2 regions of the Streptomyces sp. NPDC090108 genome follow, and region 1 is predicted to be linked to the other one. Evidence: riboswitches for the same ligand, from Rfam matches in the RefSeq annotation. Region 1 holds a riboswitch; the other holds the start of a gene.
What was found. A riboswitch is a leader RNA that binds a small molecule or an ion and turns the genes downstream of it on or off. The one in region 1 is predicted to bind S-adenosylmethionine.

Region 1 (7,266 bases):
GGTGAGGGAAGCGACGGCGGTCGCCGCGGTGATGCCTCTGATCAGGCTGCGTCGGGTGGCGTGAGCAGACATGGCCGTTCCTTGTCGCTGAAGGTGATGAGGATGGCGTGGGGGAGTCGAGAAGTGCGGCGGGTCAGAGGACCTTGCTGAGGAAGTCCCTGGTCCGTTCGTGCTGGGGGTTGTGGAGGACCTCGGAGGGCGGGCCCTGCTCGATGATCTTGCCGGCGTCGATGAAGACGACCCGGTCGGCGATCTCGCGGGCGAAGCCGATCTCGTGGGTGACGATGACGAGCGTGGTGCCGTCGGCCGCCAGGTCCTTGATGACGGAGAGGACTTCGCCGACGAGTTCCGGGTCGAGGGCGGAGGTGGGTTCGTCGAAAAGGATCACGCCGGGGCGCAGGGCGAGGGCTCGGGCGATGGCGACGCGTTGCTGCTGGCCGCCGGAGAGCCGGCGCGGGTAGACGCCGGCCTTGTCGGCGAGGCCGACCCGGCCGAGAAGTTCGAGGGCGAGTTCCCGAGCCTCCGGCCTGGTCAGCTTGCCGGTGGCGACGGGAGCGGCGGCCACGTTGTCCAGGACGGTCAGGTGCGGGAAGAGGTTGAAGTTCTGGAAGACGAAGCCGATCCGTCCGCGCTGGGTGAGGATGGCGCGCTCGCTCAGCTCCTTGAGCCTCTCCCCCTGCCGCTTCACGCCGATCGGCTCGCCGTTGATGCTGACGTAGCCGATCTCGGGCTTCTCCAGGTGGTTGATGACCCGCAGCAGAGTGGACTTTCCGGAGCCGGAGGGTCCGAGGATCACGGTGACCTCGCCGGGGCGGACGGTCAGGTCGATGCCTTCCAGCACCCGTTGGGTGCCGTACCACTTGTGCACGTCGTGGACCTCGACGGTGGCGGCCTTGACGTCCGCCACGGCCTTGATGGTGTCGGTGGTCATACGGCGGCCTCCCGGCGGATGCGGGCCCGCAGGCCGGTGAGCCCGGTGCGGAGCGTCTGCAGCGGTGTCGGTGGCAGGTTGCGGGTGGCACCGCGGGCGTAGTGCCGCTCGACGTAGAACTGGAGGACGGAGACGACGCTGGTCAGGATCAGGTACCAGACGGTGACGACCAGCAGCAGTGGCACGATGTCGCCGGGGTAGGTGGAGCCCATGGTCTGGGCGGTGCCGAAGAGGTCGAGCAGCGAGACGTAGAAGACCAGCGAGGTGCCCTTGATCAGGCCGATGAGCTGGTTGACGTAGTTCGGGATGATCGAGCGCAGCGCCTGCGGAAAGACGATCTTCCGGAACTGGTAGCCCTTCGGCAGGCCGAGCGCCGCGGCCGCCTCGTGCTGGCCCTGGTCGACGGAGAGGATGCCGCCGCGGACGACCTCGGCCGCGTAGGCGGCCTCGTTGAGGCTGAGGCCGATGACGGCGACGACCATGTCGGTGGCGAGTTTCGACTCGTCGAAGGAGAAGAAGGCCGGACCGAAGGGAACGCCGACGCTCAACGTCTTGTACAGAGCGCTGAAGTTGTAGAGGAAGAGCAGGACCACGATGAGCGGGATGGCGCGCAGCGCCCAGACATAGGTCCAGCTGACCGCGCGCAGCACCGGGCTCTTCGACAGCCGGGCCAGGGCGAGCACGACACCGCCGATCAGACCGAGCACCGCGCTGTAGGCGGTGACTTCGAGGGTGATCACGAGACCGTCGATGATCGTGGGGCGCAGGAACCAGTAGCCCCAGCGGTCCCACTGGTAGAAGGGGTTGGAGACCAGTCCGTGCACGAACTGGGCGATCAGGACGAGCACCACCACGGTGGCGATCCAGCGTCCGGGGCGCCGCAGCGGCAGAACTCGCTGGGCGGTGAGGGCTTTCGATGGCTGGTCGGCGGTCGGCGCTTCGGGGAGGGTGACGGTGGCGCCAGGGGGTTCACTCATGCTGGGCTCCGGCTGGGTGGGCACACCCCGGACGCGCGGCGGCATGCGAGGGCGCACACGACGGCGGGATACCGGGGGCGGGGAGGACAACGGCGCACCGCGGACGCGGTGTTCGTCAGAGATCGCGGGGGCTGCGGGGAGCTGTCAGCCCCGGCAGCGGGCACAGCCCGGTGCGGTACACAGCGCGCTGTTCACGCGGAGCAGATCGACGGCGCGATCGGCGACGAGAAGGCTCGAGTACGGCCGAACGCAGTCCTGAGGGCGGCGCCTGGCCGTCCCGGGAACTGCGTACATGGCGTCACCATCACTGTTCCGGCCCTGTGGACCTCGCGCTTACCGAAACGTCTTCGGTCCGGTCCTCACCTGGGGCACCCCACCGCGGCGCGAGGGTTGCCGGTCAGCAAGCCAGGGCTTGTCGCTGACACTCATGACCGTTCTGGGCCGTAGTTAAGACAGCTGCCCGAACGAATGTCAACGCCGGTCCACCAGATGGAACGGCCGACGGGTGGTGCGGGCCGCCCGGTCCGCGATCCGCACGGCCGCTCCGGCGGCTTCCAGGCCCTGACCGCAGGCGTGGTGACGGCGCTCGACGCCCTGCACGCACATCCGCACCGGGCGCGGCCCGTCTCCATGGGCCGGATCGGAGCGAACCCGGAAGGATGCTTCGGCCATCGGTCCCACCGGGTGAGGCACCCCTGCTCCCGTGGTCGCCCTTGACATCCACAGGGGCGCCCGACATACGTTGAACGGGCAAGCTGCCGGCAGGTGGAGGCTCCGATGCACGTACAGGGTGCGGCACCACAGGGTGCGTGCTCTGGTGCGCGGCTGATCACCCGGCGGCACGTCGACTACTGCCGCACCTCCTCCGCCGTCTGTCCTTCCGTACACGCCTGACCTCTGCCGGCCGATCCCACCGGCTGTCTCGTCGTGGCCCTGTGGCCGCGAGTCGTCGTGTTTCCCGGAAGGAACCCCCATTGTCCGGCCCCGCCCTGCACCTTGCCGTCGAGCTCGACGGCGACGGCGCCCACCCCGCGGCCTGGCGCCGCGCCGCCCACTCACCCGATCAACTGCTCACCCCGCGCCGTCTGGTACGGATCGCCGCCGTCGCCGAGAACGCCGGATTCACCCTGATCACCCTGGACGACGGCGTGCTGCCTCCCGGCGCCGCGAAGGATCCGCTGGGCCGGATCGGCGCGGTCGAGCGAGCGGCCTTCGTCGCGGCGTCCACGAGCGCCATCGGGATCGCGCCCGTCGTCCCGGTGACGTATGCCGAACCCTTCCATGTCTCCGGCCAGTTGGCGTCTCTGGATCACATCTCCGCCGGTCGCGCCGGGTGGGTGGTCACGGAGGAGGAGCGTCCCGAGGCGGCCCGCGCCTGGGGACGCCCGCTGGTCGCCGGCGCCGCAGCGCGGGCCCGAGAGTCACGGGACGGGGTGGAGGTGGCCCGCGCCCTGTGGGACTCGTGGGAGGACGACGCGGTCATCCGGTCCGTGGCCACCAGCCGCTACCTCGACCGCGAACGCCTTCACCACGTCGACTTCAGCGGTGACACGTATGTCGTCAAGGGCCCGGGAATCGTGCCGCGCCCGCCCCAGGGTCAGCTTGTCGTCCTGGGCCGGCCCGACCGGGTTCCGGCCGCACAGCTCGATGTCGCTCTCGTCGAGGGCCGCGACCTCACGTCGGTCACCACGGCCGCCGCCGGCGCCGGTACCCCGCGCGTCTTCGCCGAGGTCGAGGTGGCGCTGGACACCCCGGAGGCGACCGCCGCCGAGCGCGTCGCCGACCTGGAGCGGTACGCGCCGTGGAGGGACCGGGGAAGGCTCCGGCACATCGGTTCCGTAGACCGACTCATCGCGCTTATCGCCGAGTTGGGCCGTCACGTCGACGGCGTACGGCTGCATCCGCTGGTCCTGGACGAGGACCTCACCGTCCTCTCCCGCCTCGTCCTGCCGGCTCTCTCCGCGCAGCGTCTCGTCGCCCGCCCGCTGCCCGGTACGTCCCTGCGCTCGACCCTGGGGCTGGAGCGCCCCGTCAATCGCTTCGCCGCCGCTGCCCCGGCCGGCCAGGAGGACGCCCGATGACCCGCACCGACCCCCTCGACGTCCCCCGTCCGCACGCCCGGCTCCACTTGGGCGTGTTCTTCCAGGGCGTCAACCACTGGACCGTCTGGTCCGCCCCCGACAGCGGCTCCCAGATCGATCCCGCGTCCTTCCGCCGGGTCGCCCAGACAGCCGAACGCGGCCTGTTCGACGCGTTCTTCCTCGGCGAGGGCCTCAGGCTGCGCGAGGTCGACGGCAGGATCCACGATCTCGACGTGGCCGGACGGCCGGACGCCATCACCCAGCTCACCGCGCTGGCCGCGGTCACCCGCCGCATCGGCCTGGTCTCCACGTCCAACTCCACCTTCAACGAGCCCGCGGATCTGGCCCGCCGCCTCTCCGGCCTGGACCTGCTCTCCGACGGCCGCGCCGGCTGGAACGTGGTGACCACGGACAACGCCTGGACCGGCGCGAACTTCCGCCGTGGCGGCTACCTCGACCACGCCGACCGCTACCGGCGTGCCGAGGAGTTCCTCACCGTGGCCCGCGCCCTGTGGGACGGCTGGGCGGACGCCGCCGTCGCGGACTCGGCCGAAGCGACCGCCTGGTCGGCCCCTGGTGCCGTACGTCAAGTGCGCTTCAAGGGAACGCATTTCGACGTCGACCTGGCTCCGACCCTGCCGCGCAGCACCCAGGGGCACCCGGTGATCTTCCAGGCCGGGGATTCCGGCGAAGGACGCGACTTCGCCGCCCGCAACGCCGACGTGATCTTCTCCGCGCACGGCACCGACTTCGACGACGCGCTGGCCTTCGCGGACGACATCCGGCGCCGGCTGCGCGCGGTCGGGCGGCCGGACGACGATCTGCGGATCCTGCCCGGCACCGAGATCATCATTGGCGCCACCGAGAAGGAGGCCCAGGAGAAGAAGCGGTGGATCCGGCTCCAGCAGGTCACCCCGGCCACGGCCTTGGGGATCGCCGGGCTGCTGTGGGGCATCGACCTGTCCGGCCGCGACGCGGACGGTCCGCTGCCGAAGGAGGATCCGGTCGTCAGCGAGAACGACGGCTCCTTCGGTGCCCGGCGCATCGCCGACCCCCGCGCCGTCGTGGCCGAATGGCGGGCGAAGGCGGAGGCGCACGGCTGGTCGCTGCGCGAGACGGTCATCGCGCTCGGCCCGCAGCGCGGGCACGTCGGCACCCCGTCCGGTCTGGCCGACAAGTTCACCCGCTTCGTACGGCACGGCGCGATCGACGGCTTCAACGTCACGCCGTACCTGATCCCCGACGGCCTCGACGACATCGTCGACCTGCTCGTCCCGGAACTGCAGGAACGGGGCATATACCGCACCGAATACACCGGCACCACCCTGCGCGAGAACCTCGGCCTGCGCGCACCGCTCACCCACCGGTCCGCACCGGACCGACGGCAGGCGGGCTGAGCCCCAGGGCCGCCCCTTCCACTCATGTCCGAGTACACATGGCTGACAAGAAGCTGTCACACGCGGGCCGGAATGCGGGTCCGGCCGAAGCCCGTTCCGACTGAAGCCCGTTCCGACCGACATGACTGTGGGAGCAGCGCTCAACGCGTCCGACGCACCGAACCAGGTCGATGGCACGTCCGACTCGCCTGCGAAGCAGCGGAGTTCGGTCTTACGTCGGCCTGGTTCGGGCAGAATCTCGGGCGCGGACTCACCCCGGCTCGCGTCAATCGTCGGGCGCGAAGTGCCCGCGCGAGGTCGCGGGAGAAGCAGACCGCCGACGCGCCTGGCGACTCCTCGGCAAACCGGCGGCCCGGCTGCACCCGCCGGCCCGACAACCCCTTGCATCCCCTACCCCGAGGCACATCCGGCACAAAGGAGATTCCCCATGACCACAGAGGCCACCACCACGGACCTCCACGCCTTCACCGAGAACTGGCTGGAGTGGTACCGCAGCCAGGAGGCCGGGCTCGCCGCCCCGCACGGATTCCTGGCGATCACCGGCCTGCACTGGCTCGACGACCGGCCCCAGCGCTTCCCGGACGCGCCCGGTGCGTGGCGCACCGGTCCCGAAGGTGTCGTCGTGGACCTCGACGAGGGCGAGGAACTGGTCGTCGACGGGACGCCGGTGCGTGGCGAGCACCGCTTCGGCGTACTTCCCGAGCGCGGCGGCGTCGAAGCCGTCTGGGGAGACGCCGTCATCGAGGTCGCCAAGCGCGGCGGCCAGGACATCGTGCGCCCCCGGCATCCGGACGCGCCGCTGCGCACCGCCTTCACCGGCACGCCCGCCTACGCCCCCGACCCGCGCTGGGCCGTAACCGGCCGGTACATCCCCTTCGACACACCGCGGCCGACCACCGTGGGCGCCGCCGTCGAGGGCCTTGAGCATGTCTACGACGCTCCGGGCAGGGTCGAGTTCGAGCTCGACGGGCGCGCGCTGTCGCTGACCGCATTTCCCGGCCATGGTGCGGGACGGCTGTCGGTGCTGTTCACCGACGCGACCTCCGGGGTCACCACCTACGCCGCCAACCGGTCCCTGGCGCTCGATCCACCCGCCGCCGACGGCACCGTCACCCTGGACTTCAACCGCGCCGCGAACCTGCCCTGCGCCTACACGGACCTGGCCACCTGCCCGCTGCCCCCGGCCGAGAACCGGCTGCCCGTGGCGATCGAGGCCGGCCAGAAGATCCCCCGCGAGCGCGGCGGCTCCTGAGCCGGACGCCCGCGCGCCCCGACTGCTCCGACCAGGCGTCCTGCTATGCCATTGACGCCGACAGCCCTGCCCGAAGCCGCAGTCCCGGTCCGCCGGACAGGCCCCGGATGCAGCCGCAGTCCCGGTCCGCCGGACAGGCCCCGGATGCAGCCTGACCGGGATCGCTCGCAAGGGGCCGCTGCTGCGGGAGCGGGATTGGGAGCGGTCCCGCCGGGCACGTGAGGATCAGGACGGCGGGTGTGCCGCCGCCGACCGCCCGGGCGGTGGCAGGGAAAGGCTGTGCGGATGGGCAGGAGAACGACGCCGGTGGCGGGGGAACATGACGGGGCCGCCCCGAAACCCCCGCTGCTGCCCCGGGCCTACGACCCGGCCGACTACGCCGAGGCCGTGAACCTCGGCGCGCACGAGGCCGGTGTGTCCCCGCTGCTGCTGATGACCGTGCTGCACAACGAGGCGTACAAACCGCACCACCCGTTGCTCGAACGGCTGTGGCAGTGGTGGAAGCCGGGCGCGTCGTTCGGTGTCGCCAACATGCACCGCGCCGCGTTCGAGTCGGTCCGCCGCACGCACGGCCTGACGGAACGCTGGCAGGACCTGCGCGACGACCCCGGGTTCGCCGTGCGTGTGG
Region 2 (7,266 bases), on a different contig from region 1:
ACCACGGCAGCTATGTCCCGCTCCAGGGGCAGCTGATGTCGGAAGCGTTCAACTCGACCCTGCACATCTCCTTCGACGTGCGCGGTGGTCTGCTCATCCGGCAGATCCACCACTGGGCCGCGCTGATCTTCCTCGCCGGCATGTTCGTGCACATGATGCGCGTGTTCTTCACCGGCGCGTTCCGCAAGCCGCGTGAGATCAACTGGCTGTTCGGCTTCCTGCTGTTCGTCCTGGGCATGTTCACCGGTTTCACCGGTTACTCGCTCCCCGACGACCTGCTCTCCGGCACCGGTGTCCGCTTCACCGAGGGCGCGATCCTGTCCATGCCGATCGTCGGCACGTACATCTCGTTCTTCCTCTTCGGCGGTCAGTTCCCCGGACACGACTTCGTGGCCCGGTTCTACTCGATCCACATCCTGCTGCTGCCGGGCATCATGCTCGGCCTGATGGTGGCGCACCTGATCCTGGTCTTCTACCACAAGCACACGCAGTTCGCGGGCCCGGGGAAGACCGAGACCAACGTCGTCGGCATGCCGCTGCTGCCGGTGTACATGGCCAAGGCCGGAGGCTTCTTCTTCCTGGTCTTCGGCACCATCGCCGCCATCGCCGCGATCGCGCAGATCAACCCGATCTGGGCCATGGGCCCCTACCGGCCCGACCAGGTGTCCACCGGCGCCCAGCCCGACTGGTACATGGGCTTCGCCGAGGGCCTGATCCGCTACATGCCGGGCTGGGAGATCAACTTCTGGGGTCACACGCTCGTCCTGGGCGTGTTCATCCCGCTGGTGCTCTTCGGCCTGGTGCTGATGGCCATCGCGGTCTACCCCTTCATCGAGTCCTGGGTCACCGGCGACAAGAGCGAGCACCACATCCTGGACCGCCCGCGCAACGCCCCGACCCGTACCGGCTTCGGTGTCGCCTGGGTGACCGTGTACCTGATCGGTCTGGTCGGCGGTGGCAACGACCTGTGGGCCACCCACTTCCACCTGTCGATCAACCAGGTGACGTGGTTCGTCCGCATCGGCTTCTTCGCCGGTCCGGTCCTCGCGTTCATCATCACCAAGCGGATCTGCCTCGGCCTCCAGCGCCGTGACAAGGACAAGGTGCTGCACGGTCGCGAGACCGGCATCATCAAGCGCCTGCCGCACGGTGAGTTCATCGAGGTGCACGAGCCGCTCAGCCAGGAGCAGCTGCACACGCTGACGGCGCACCACCAGTACGAGCCGGCCGAGATCGGCGCGACGGTGGACGAGAACGGTGTCGAGCGCAAGGTGAAGGCCACGGAGCGGCTGCGCGTCAAGCTCTCCGGTGCCTACTACGGCGAGGACAACCAGATCCCGAAGCCGACCGTCGACGAGTACAAGGAGATCACGAGCGGCCACGGCCACCACTGATCCCAGCGTCGCCACGCCACGGCAGAAGGGCCCCCTCCGGTGCGGAGGGGGCCCTTCCCCGTTCCGGCGGACCCCGGCGGGCCCCATCGGCCCCCCGGGCCCCACGAGCGGCGGACGCGGCCCTGGGGGGTCTGCGGGCTGGATAGGGTGGGGGGTGGGAACACACGGTTCCCGAACACACCCAGGAGCGGCTGATGAGCGCTGTGACCCCCGCCGGAGGCGACACCGCGGCGGTCCGTTCCTGGCCCGCCCTGCTGAACGGTCTGCTGGACGGCCGGAACCTGTCCGCGGACGACACCGCCTGGGCGATGGACCTGATCATGCGCGGCGAGGCGACCGACGCCCAGATCGCCGGGTTCATGGTGGCGCTGCGCGCCAAGGGCGAGACCGTGGAGGAGATCACCGGCCTCGTACGGACCATGTACGAGCACGCCAACGTGATCGAGGTCCCCGGTCCGGCCGTCGACATCGTCGGCACCGGCGGTGACGGCGCCAGGACCGTCAACATCTCCACCATGTCCTCGATCGTCGTGGCGGGCACGGGGGAGCGGGTCGTCAAGCACGGCAACCGTGCCGCGTCCTCCGCCTCCGGGTCCTCCGACGTCCTGGAGAAGCTCGGCATCAACCTGAACCTGACCCCGCGGCGGGTCGCCGAGGTCGCCGAAGAGGCGGGCATCACCATCTGCTTCGCGGTGAAGTTCCACCCGTCGCTGCGGCATGTCGCCGCGGCCCGCGGCCAGCTGGGCATCCGTACGACCTTCAACGTGCTCGGCCCGCTGACCAACCCGGCCCGGGTGACCTCGCAGGCGGTCGGCGTGGCGAACGCGGCCATGGCCCCCATCGTGGCCGGTGTCTTCGCCGAGCGCGGCAACTCCTCCCTCGTCTTCCGCGGCGACGACGGCCTCGACGAACTGACGACGACGTCCACCTCCCGGGTATGGACGGTGCGCGACGGCAAGGTGACCGAGGAGACCTTCGATCCGCGTGACGTCGGCATCGAGCTGGTCCCCGTGGAGGCCCTGCGCGGCGGCGACCCGTCGTACAACGCGGAGGTCGCCCGCAGGCTGCTGGACGGCGAGACGGGGCCGGTGCGCGACGCCGTCCTGCTGAACTCCGCGGCGGCGCTCGCCGCGCTGCGGCCGACGGGCGGCCCGCTGGCCGGGCAGATCGCCGACGGCATGGCGCGGGCGGCCGAGTCGATCGACTCCGGGTCGGCCAAGCGGGCGCTGGAGCGCTGGGTGGCCGCGACCAACCGGTAGCCGCGCACGGCACGAAGGGCCGGCACCCCGACGGGGCGCCGGCCCTTCGCCGTACCCGGCACCCCCGGTCCGCCCGGCGCCCCCCGGCCCGACCGGTCCGTCGCGGCCGCGATCGTCCCGGTCCGCCGGGCGCCGCATCCTCACCGCGCATGTCCCGGCATCCGGACAGCGGTTGCGTCCCGCGGACAGGCCCCGCTAGCTTTTCGATCAGGTCATGAGCGACAGTCACACGGCCCCGGCCGGCTGTCCGGCAACCCTCCGTCCGTGGCGGGGTGCCCCGGGTGAGGACCAGGCCGTGGACCACAAGGCCCACGGCAAGCGCGGACCCCTCGCGCGCCGCTCCGCCGGCGTGGGCCCAGGGGTCCTGGTCGCCCGAGGGAGCCTTCTGTGAGCCAGCGAATGCGCTAGGGGGCGTCTCCCCGGTCTTCGTGGACCCCCGACGCCCGGCACGCCACCTCGCCGCACGGCCGAACCACCCCTGTACGCCCCGTACGAGGGTGATCCGGCCGCACGCCGAGGCACCGCACCGGACGCGCGGCCCGATCCACGACGACCGCGGAGACACCCCCTCGGTCCTGCCGTCAGGACCCCGCCCGCTCCACGACGTCACCCACGCGCCCCGCCGCACGGCCCCCGCGTCCCGCGTACCTCCCGTACGAGGGCCACGGCCCGGCGTACCGGGGAGCACGCACCCGACGCCGCGGAGTCCGCCCACCGCGGCGGACGGCGGGAGTCCGGCGGCAGGACCCGGGGCCGCAGCGCCCCACCGCACACCCCTTCACCGTCACCGCGTCCTGCCTCACGGGAGTCCCGCCATGTCCGTGCACACCGCTGCCGCCGCCACCGTCCTCGCCCCGCTGCCCGTTCTGGGCCGGGACGTCACCGTTCCGCTCGTCACCGGCGGCGAGGCCGGGTACGCCGCCCTCGACTACGCCGCCAGCGCCCCGGCCCTCCAGCGGGTCTGGGACGACGTCGCCGCGTACGCCCCGTACTACGGCAGCGTCCACCGGGGCGCCGGTCACCTCTCGCAGCTCTCCACCGGCCTGTTCGAGGACGCCCGCCGCACGGTGGCGGGGTTCCTCGGCTGCCGGGAGGACGACCAGGTCGTCTTCACCCGGTCGACCACCGACTCCCTGAACCTGCTGGCCCACGCCCTGCCCGCCGGCTGCCAGGTCTTCGTCTTCGCCACCGAGCACCACGCGGCCCTGCTGCCCTGGCGGGGCGCCGAGGTGACCTGGCTGGACGCCCCCCGCACCCCGGAGCAGGCCGTACGGACCCTGGAGCGGGCCCTCGCCGGCCGCGACGCCGGTGCCCCGGCCCTGGTCTGCGTCACCGGCGCCTCCAACGTCACCGGCGAACTGTGGCCGGTGCGCGAACTGGCCGCCGCCGCGCACGCGCACGGCGCCCGGATCGTCCTCGACGCCGCCCAGCTGGCCCCGCACCACCCGGTGAGCGTGACGGAGCTGGACGTCGACTGGATCGCGCTCTCCGGCCACAAGCTGTACGCCCCCTTCGGCGCCGGGGTGCTGGCCGGACGCGCCGACTGGCTGGACGCGGCCGAGCCCTACCTCGCGGGCGGCGGCGCCAGCCGTACGGTGGCCCGGCGGGAGGACGGCGGGGTCGAGGTGGAGTGGCACGAGGGCACCGCCCGCCACGAGGCCGGCTCCCCGAACGTGATCGGCGCCTACTCCCTCGCCTCGGCCTGCAAGGCCCTCACCGAGGCGGGCTTCGACGCGCTGGTCGCCCGCGAGCGGCACCTGATCGCCCGGGTACGGACGGGCCTCGCGGACGTCCCCGGCGTGCGCGTGCTCTCGCTCTTCGGCGAGGACGCCCCGCGCGTCGGCGTCCTGTCCTTCGTGGTCGAGGGCTGGAACAGCTCCCACCTCGCCGCCGCCCTGTCCGCGGAGTACGGCATCGGCGTGCGCGACGGCCTCTTCTGCGCCCACCCGCTGGTGCGCACCCTGCTCGGCGGGACCCCGCAGGACCAGGGCGAGTGCGGCGCCGCCGGGGACGCGCCCGGGGAGAGGTCCCTGAACGCCGTCCGCGTCAGCTTCGGCGCGGGCACCCCCGACGAGCACGTCGACCGGTTCGTCGGCGCCGTAGGGGAACTCGTCCGGGACGGCGCGAAGTGGTCCTACCGCACGGAGAACGGCCGCTGCGTCCCGGTGGCCTGAGGCACGCCGCGACCGCCGGGGCCGCGTCCGCCGCCCCGGCCCGGGGACACGGCCTAGTTGTCCAGGCCGATCGCGAACGCCGCCTCCAGGTCGTGCTGGGAGTAGGTGCGGAAGGCGACGTGGGTGTCGGTGCCCTCGACACCCGGGATCTTGCTGATGCGGCCCGGGATGACCTCGGCGAGGTCCTCGTGGCGGCTGACGCGGACCATCGCGATGAGGTCGTAGGTGCCGGTGACCGAGAAGACCTCGCTGACGCTGTCCAGTGCGGCGATCTCCTCCGCGATCTCGGGGATCCGGTCCACGCTGGTCTTGATCAGGACGATCGCGGTGATCACGGCTGGTTCTCTCCCTTGGGTGCCGGGGCTGGGGCGGCCTTCACTCTAGTCGCCCGCCCGTCCGCCGCCGCCGCCGTGCCGGGGCCGTCCTGCGCGCTCTTCCCCCGTCCCGCCCACGGCCTGCCGTACCGCATCCAGGCGTAGCCGAAGCCGAGGCAGAAGCCGACGACGTGGGCGAGGTAGGCCACCCCCGGCCCCTCGCTCGCCCGGCTCGCCGCCAGCCACTGCAGGGCGGCCCAGAACGGCAACACGACCCAGGCGGGAAAGCGCAGCGGGAGGAAGAACAGAAAGGGGAGGAGACTGGTCACACGGGCGCGCGGGAACAAGTACAGGAACGCTCCGAGCACCGCGGAGATCGCCCCGGAGGCGCCCACCAGGGACTGCCCGGAGCCGGTGTTGGCGGCCGCGTAGCCGAGCAGGGCCAGGTATCCGCAGCCCGCGTAGAACAGGGTGAACTCCACCCGGCCCATCCGCTCCTCGGTCATCACCCCGAAGACGAAGAGGAACAGCATGTTGCCGAGCAGATGCACCCAGCTGCCGTGCACGAACAGCGCGGTGGCCGGGGCGAGGAGGTGGTCCAGGGGCGCCTGGAAGAGGTCCGCCGGGATCACGCCCCAGTGCCGGAAGTACGCCCGCTGCGCGGCGGACAGCGCGTCCCCGGAGCCGTACGCCGGGGTGAGCCCGGAGGCCGGGCCCAGGACGAAGATCAGGCAGCACAGGACGATGAGGGTGTACGTCATCGGTGCCGAGATGTCCCGGACCCCTCTGCTGGTCCGGCAGGCCGTCGTGCTCGAGTCGCTGATCATGAATACAGAGCATGACGTAACCGGACGCAGTGGTGCAGACCGCCTCGCCGCCGTGGATGGACGGGCGACGAGGACCCGCCAGGCCTTAGGGTTACCACCCACACGCGTCGGGCGACGGCGCGGACCGGCCCGAGAAGCGCTTCGGGGAGTCGTCCCGCCGAGCGGTTCCCGGGAGCGATGCCCGAAGGAAACCGAGAAGGAAGCGGACAGCCACGATGACGGTTCCCCTGCCGACCGCCACCACGCGTTGGCGCTGCACGCTCTGCGGCAACCTCACGCGTTTCGACGTCACCCGTTCGTCCAAGGCCGTCGAGTACGTGCATCTCGACCTCGCCGGTGAGCCCACCGTGGAGGAGCGAGAGGTGGTCAGTGAGACCATCGAGTCGGTCCGCTGCCGCTGGTGCAACGCGGTGGACCAGGTGGAACTCGTGGACAGGCCGGGCGCCGGCTCCTGAACGGAGCGGGCCCCGCAAGGGTATTGGGGTGTGACGGATGGTGGAGACCGCAGGCGGGGGGCCGGGCGACGGCACCGCTGAGGTGCTTGACCGTCCGCTGCCCGACGGCGTGCGCCGGCGGGTCGTGCAGATCGTCGCGGACGGATTCGGCGGCCTGACCGTGACGGAACTGCCCGCCCAGCTGAGGCAGTACGCCCGGTTCGCCCCGAACCGGCGGGCCAAGTTCGCCGGGAACGCGATGGCCGCGGCGCTGGAGACCGACCCCCTGTTCCGGCAGCGCATCGGGGAGAAGTTCAGAGAGGCGCAGCCGGAGCTGTCCGGCGCCCTGGACTCCGGCTCGCCGCCCCCGGCCGCGGACCCGCTCGACGTGGCGGCCGCGGCCTATGTGCTGCGTCCGGCGGGCTGGGTGAAGCTGGTCGCCGCGGCCGGCGAGGAGGCCCAGCGCGCCGACGCCGAGCGCGCGGACGAGGAGAGCCGGGCCGAGCTGGAGCGGCTGCGCGAGGAACTGGCGCACGCCCGCGAGCTGACCCGTACGGAGAACGAACGGCTGCGGGCCGAGCTGGACGCCGCCAAGCGCGAGGCCGAGTCGCTGCACCGCAAGCTGCGTTCCGCCCTCAGCGACGTCAAGCGCGGTGAGGCCGCGCTGCGCAAGGTGCAGGGCGAGGTCGAGGCGGCGCGCGCCGAGGGGCACACGCAGGTGTCGGCCGCGGAGAGCGAGTCCCGGCGGCTCAAGGGCCGCCTCGGCGAGGTCGAGGCGGCCCTCGAGGCCACCCGCAGGTCCGCGCGCGAGGGGCGCAGCGTCGAGGACATGCGGGTACGGCTGCTGCTCGACACCGTGCTGGA

Region 2: another riboswitch for S-adenosylmethionine. It lies ahead of ACIPRD_RS20395 (aminotransferase class V-fold PLP-dependent enzyme); the one in region 1 lies ahead of ACIPRD_RS14845 (amino acid ABC transporter permease).

The regions. Positions count from the first base shown of each region.
Region 1 is NZ_JBIVDQ010000003.1:1,036,344-1,043,609, reverse strand. It holds gene ACIPRD_RS14855 (transporter substrate-binding domain-containing protein) at 1-72, opposite strand, end outside; gene ACIPRD_RS14850 (amino acid ABC transporter ATP-binding protein) at 134-931, opposite strand; gene ACIPRD_RS14845 (amino acid ABC transporter permease) at 928-1,908, opposite strand; SAM riboswitch class IV at 2,233-2,341, opposite strand; gene ACIPRD_RS14840 (hypothetical protein) at 2,380-2,580, opposite strand; gene ACIPRD_RS14835 (LLM class flavin-dependent oxidoreductase) at 2,883-3,989, shown strand; gene ACIPRD_RS14830 (NtaA/DmoA family FMN-dependent monooxygenase) at 3,986-5,386, shown strand; gene ACIPRD_RS14825 (DUF1684 domain-containing protein) at 5,814-6,638, shown strand; gene ACIPRD_RS14820 (lytic transglycosylase domain-containing protein) at 6,945-7,266, shown strand, end outside.
Region 2 is NZ_JBIVDQ010000005.1:482,064-489,329, forward strand. It holds gene ACIPRD_RS20385 (cytochrome bc complex cytochrome b subunit) at 1-1,394, shown strand, start outside; gene trpD (anthranilate phosphoribosyltransferase) at 1,589-2,653, shown strand; SAM riboswitch class IV at 2,864-2,980, shown strand; gene ACIPRD_RS20395 (aminotransferase class V-fold PLP-dependent enzyme) at 3,469-4,827, shown strand; gene ACIPRD_RS20400 (Lrp/AsnC ligand binding domain-containing protein) at 4,881-5,162, opposite strand; gene ACIPRD_RS20405 (rhomboid family intramembrane serine protease) at 5,159-5,968, opposite strand; gene ACIPRD_RS20410 (hypothetical protein) at 6,184-6,423, shown strand; gene ACIPRD_RS20415 (NYN domain-containing protein) at 6,461-7,266, shown strand, end outside.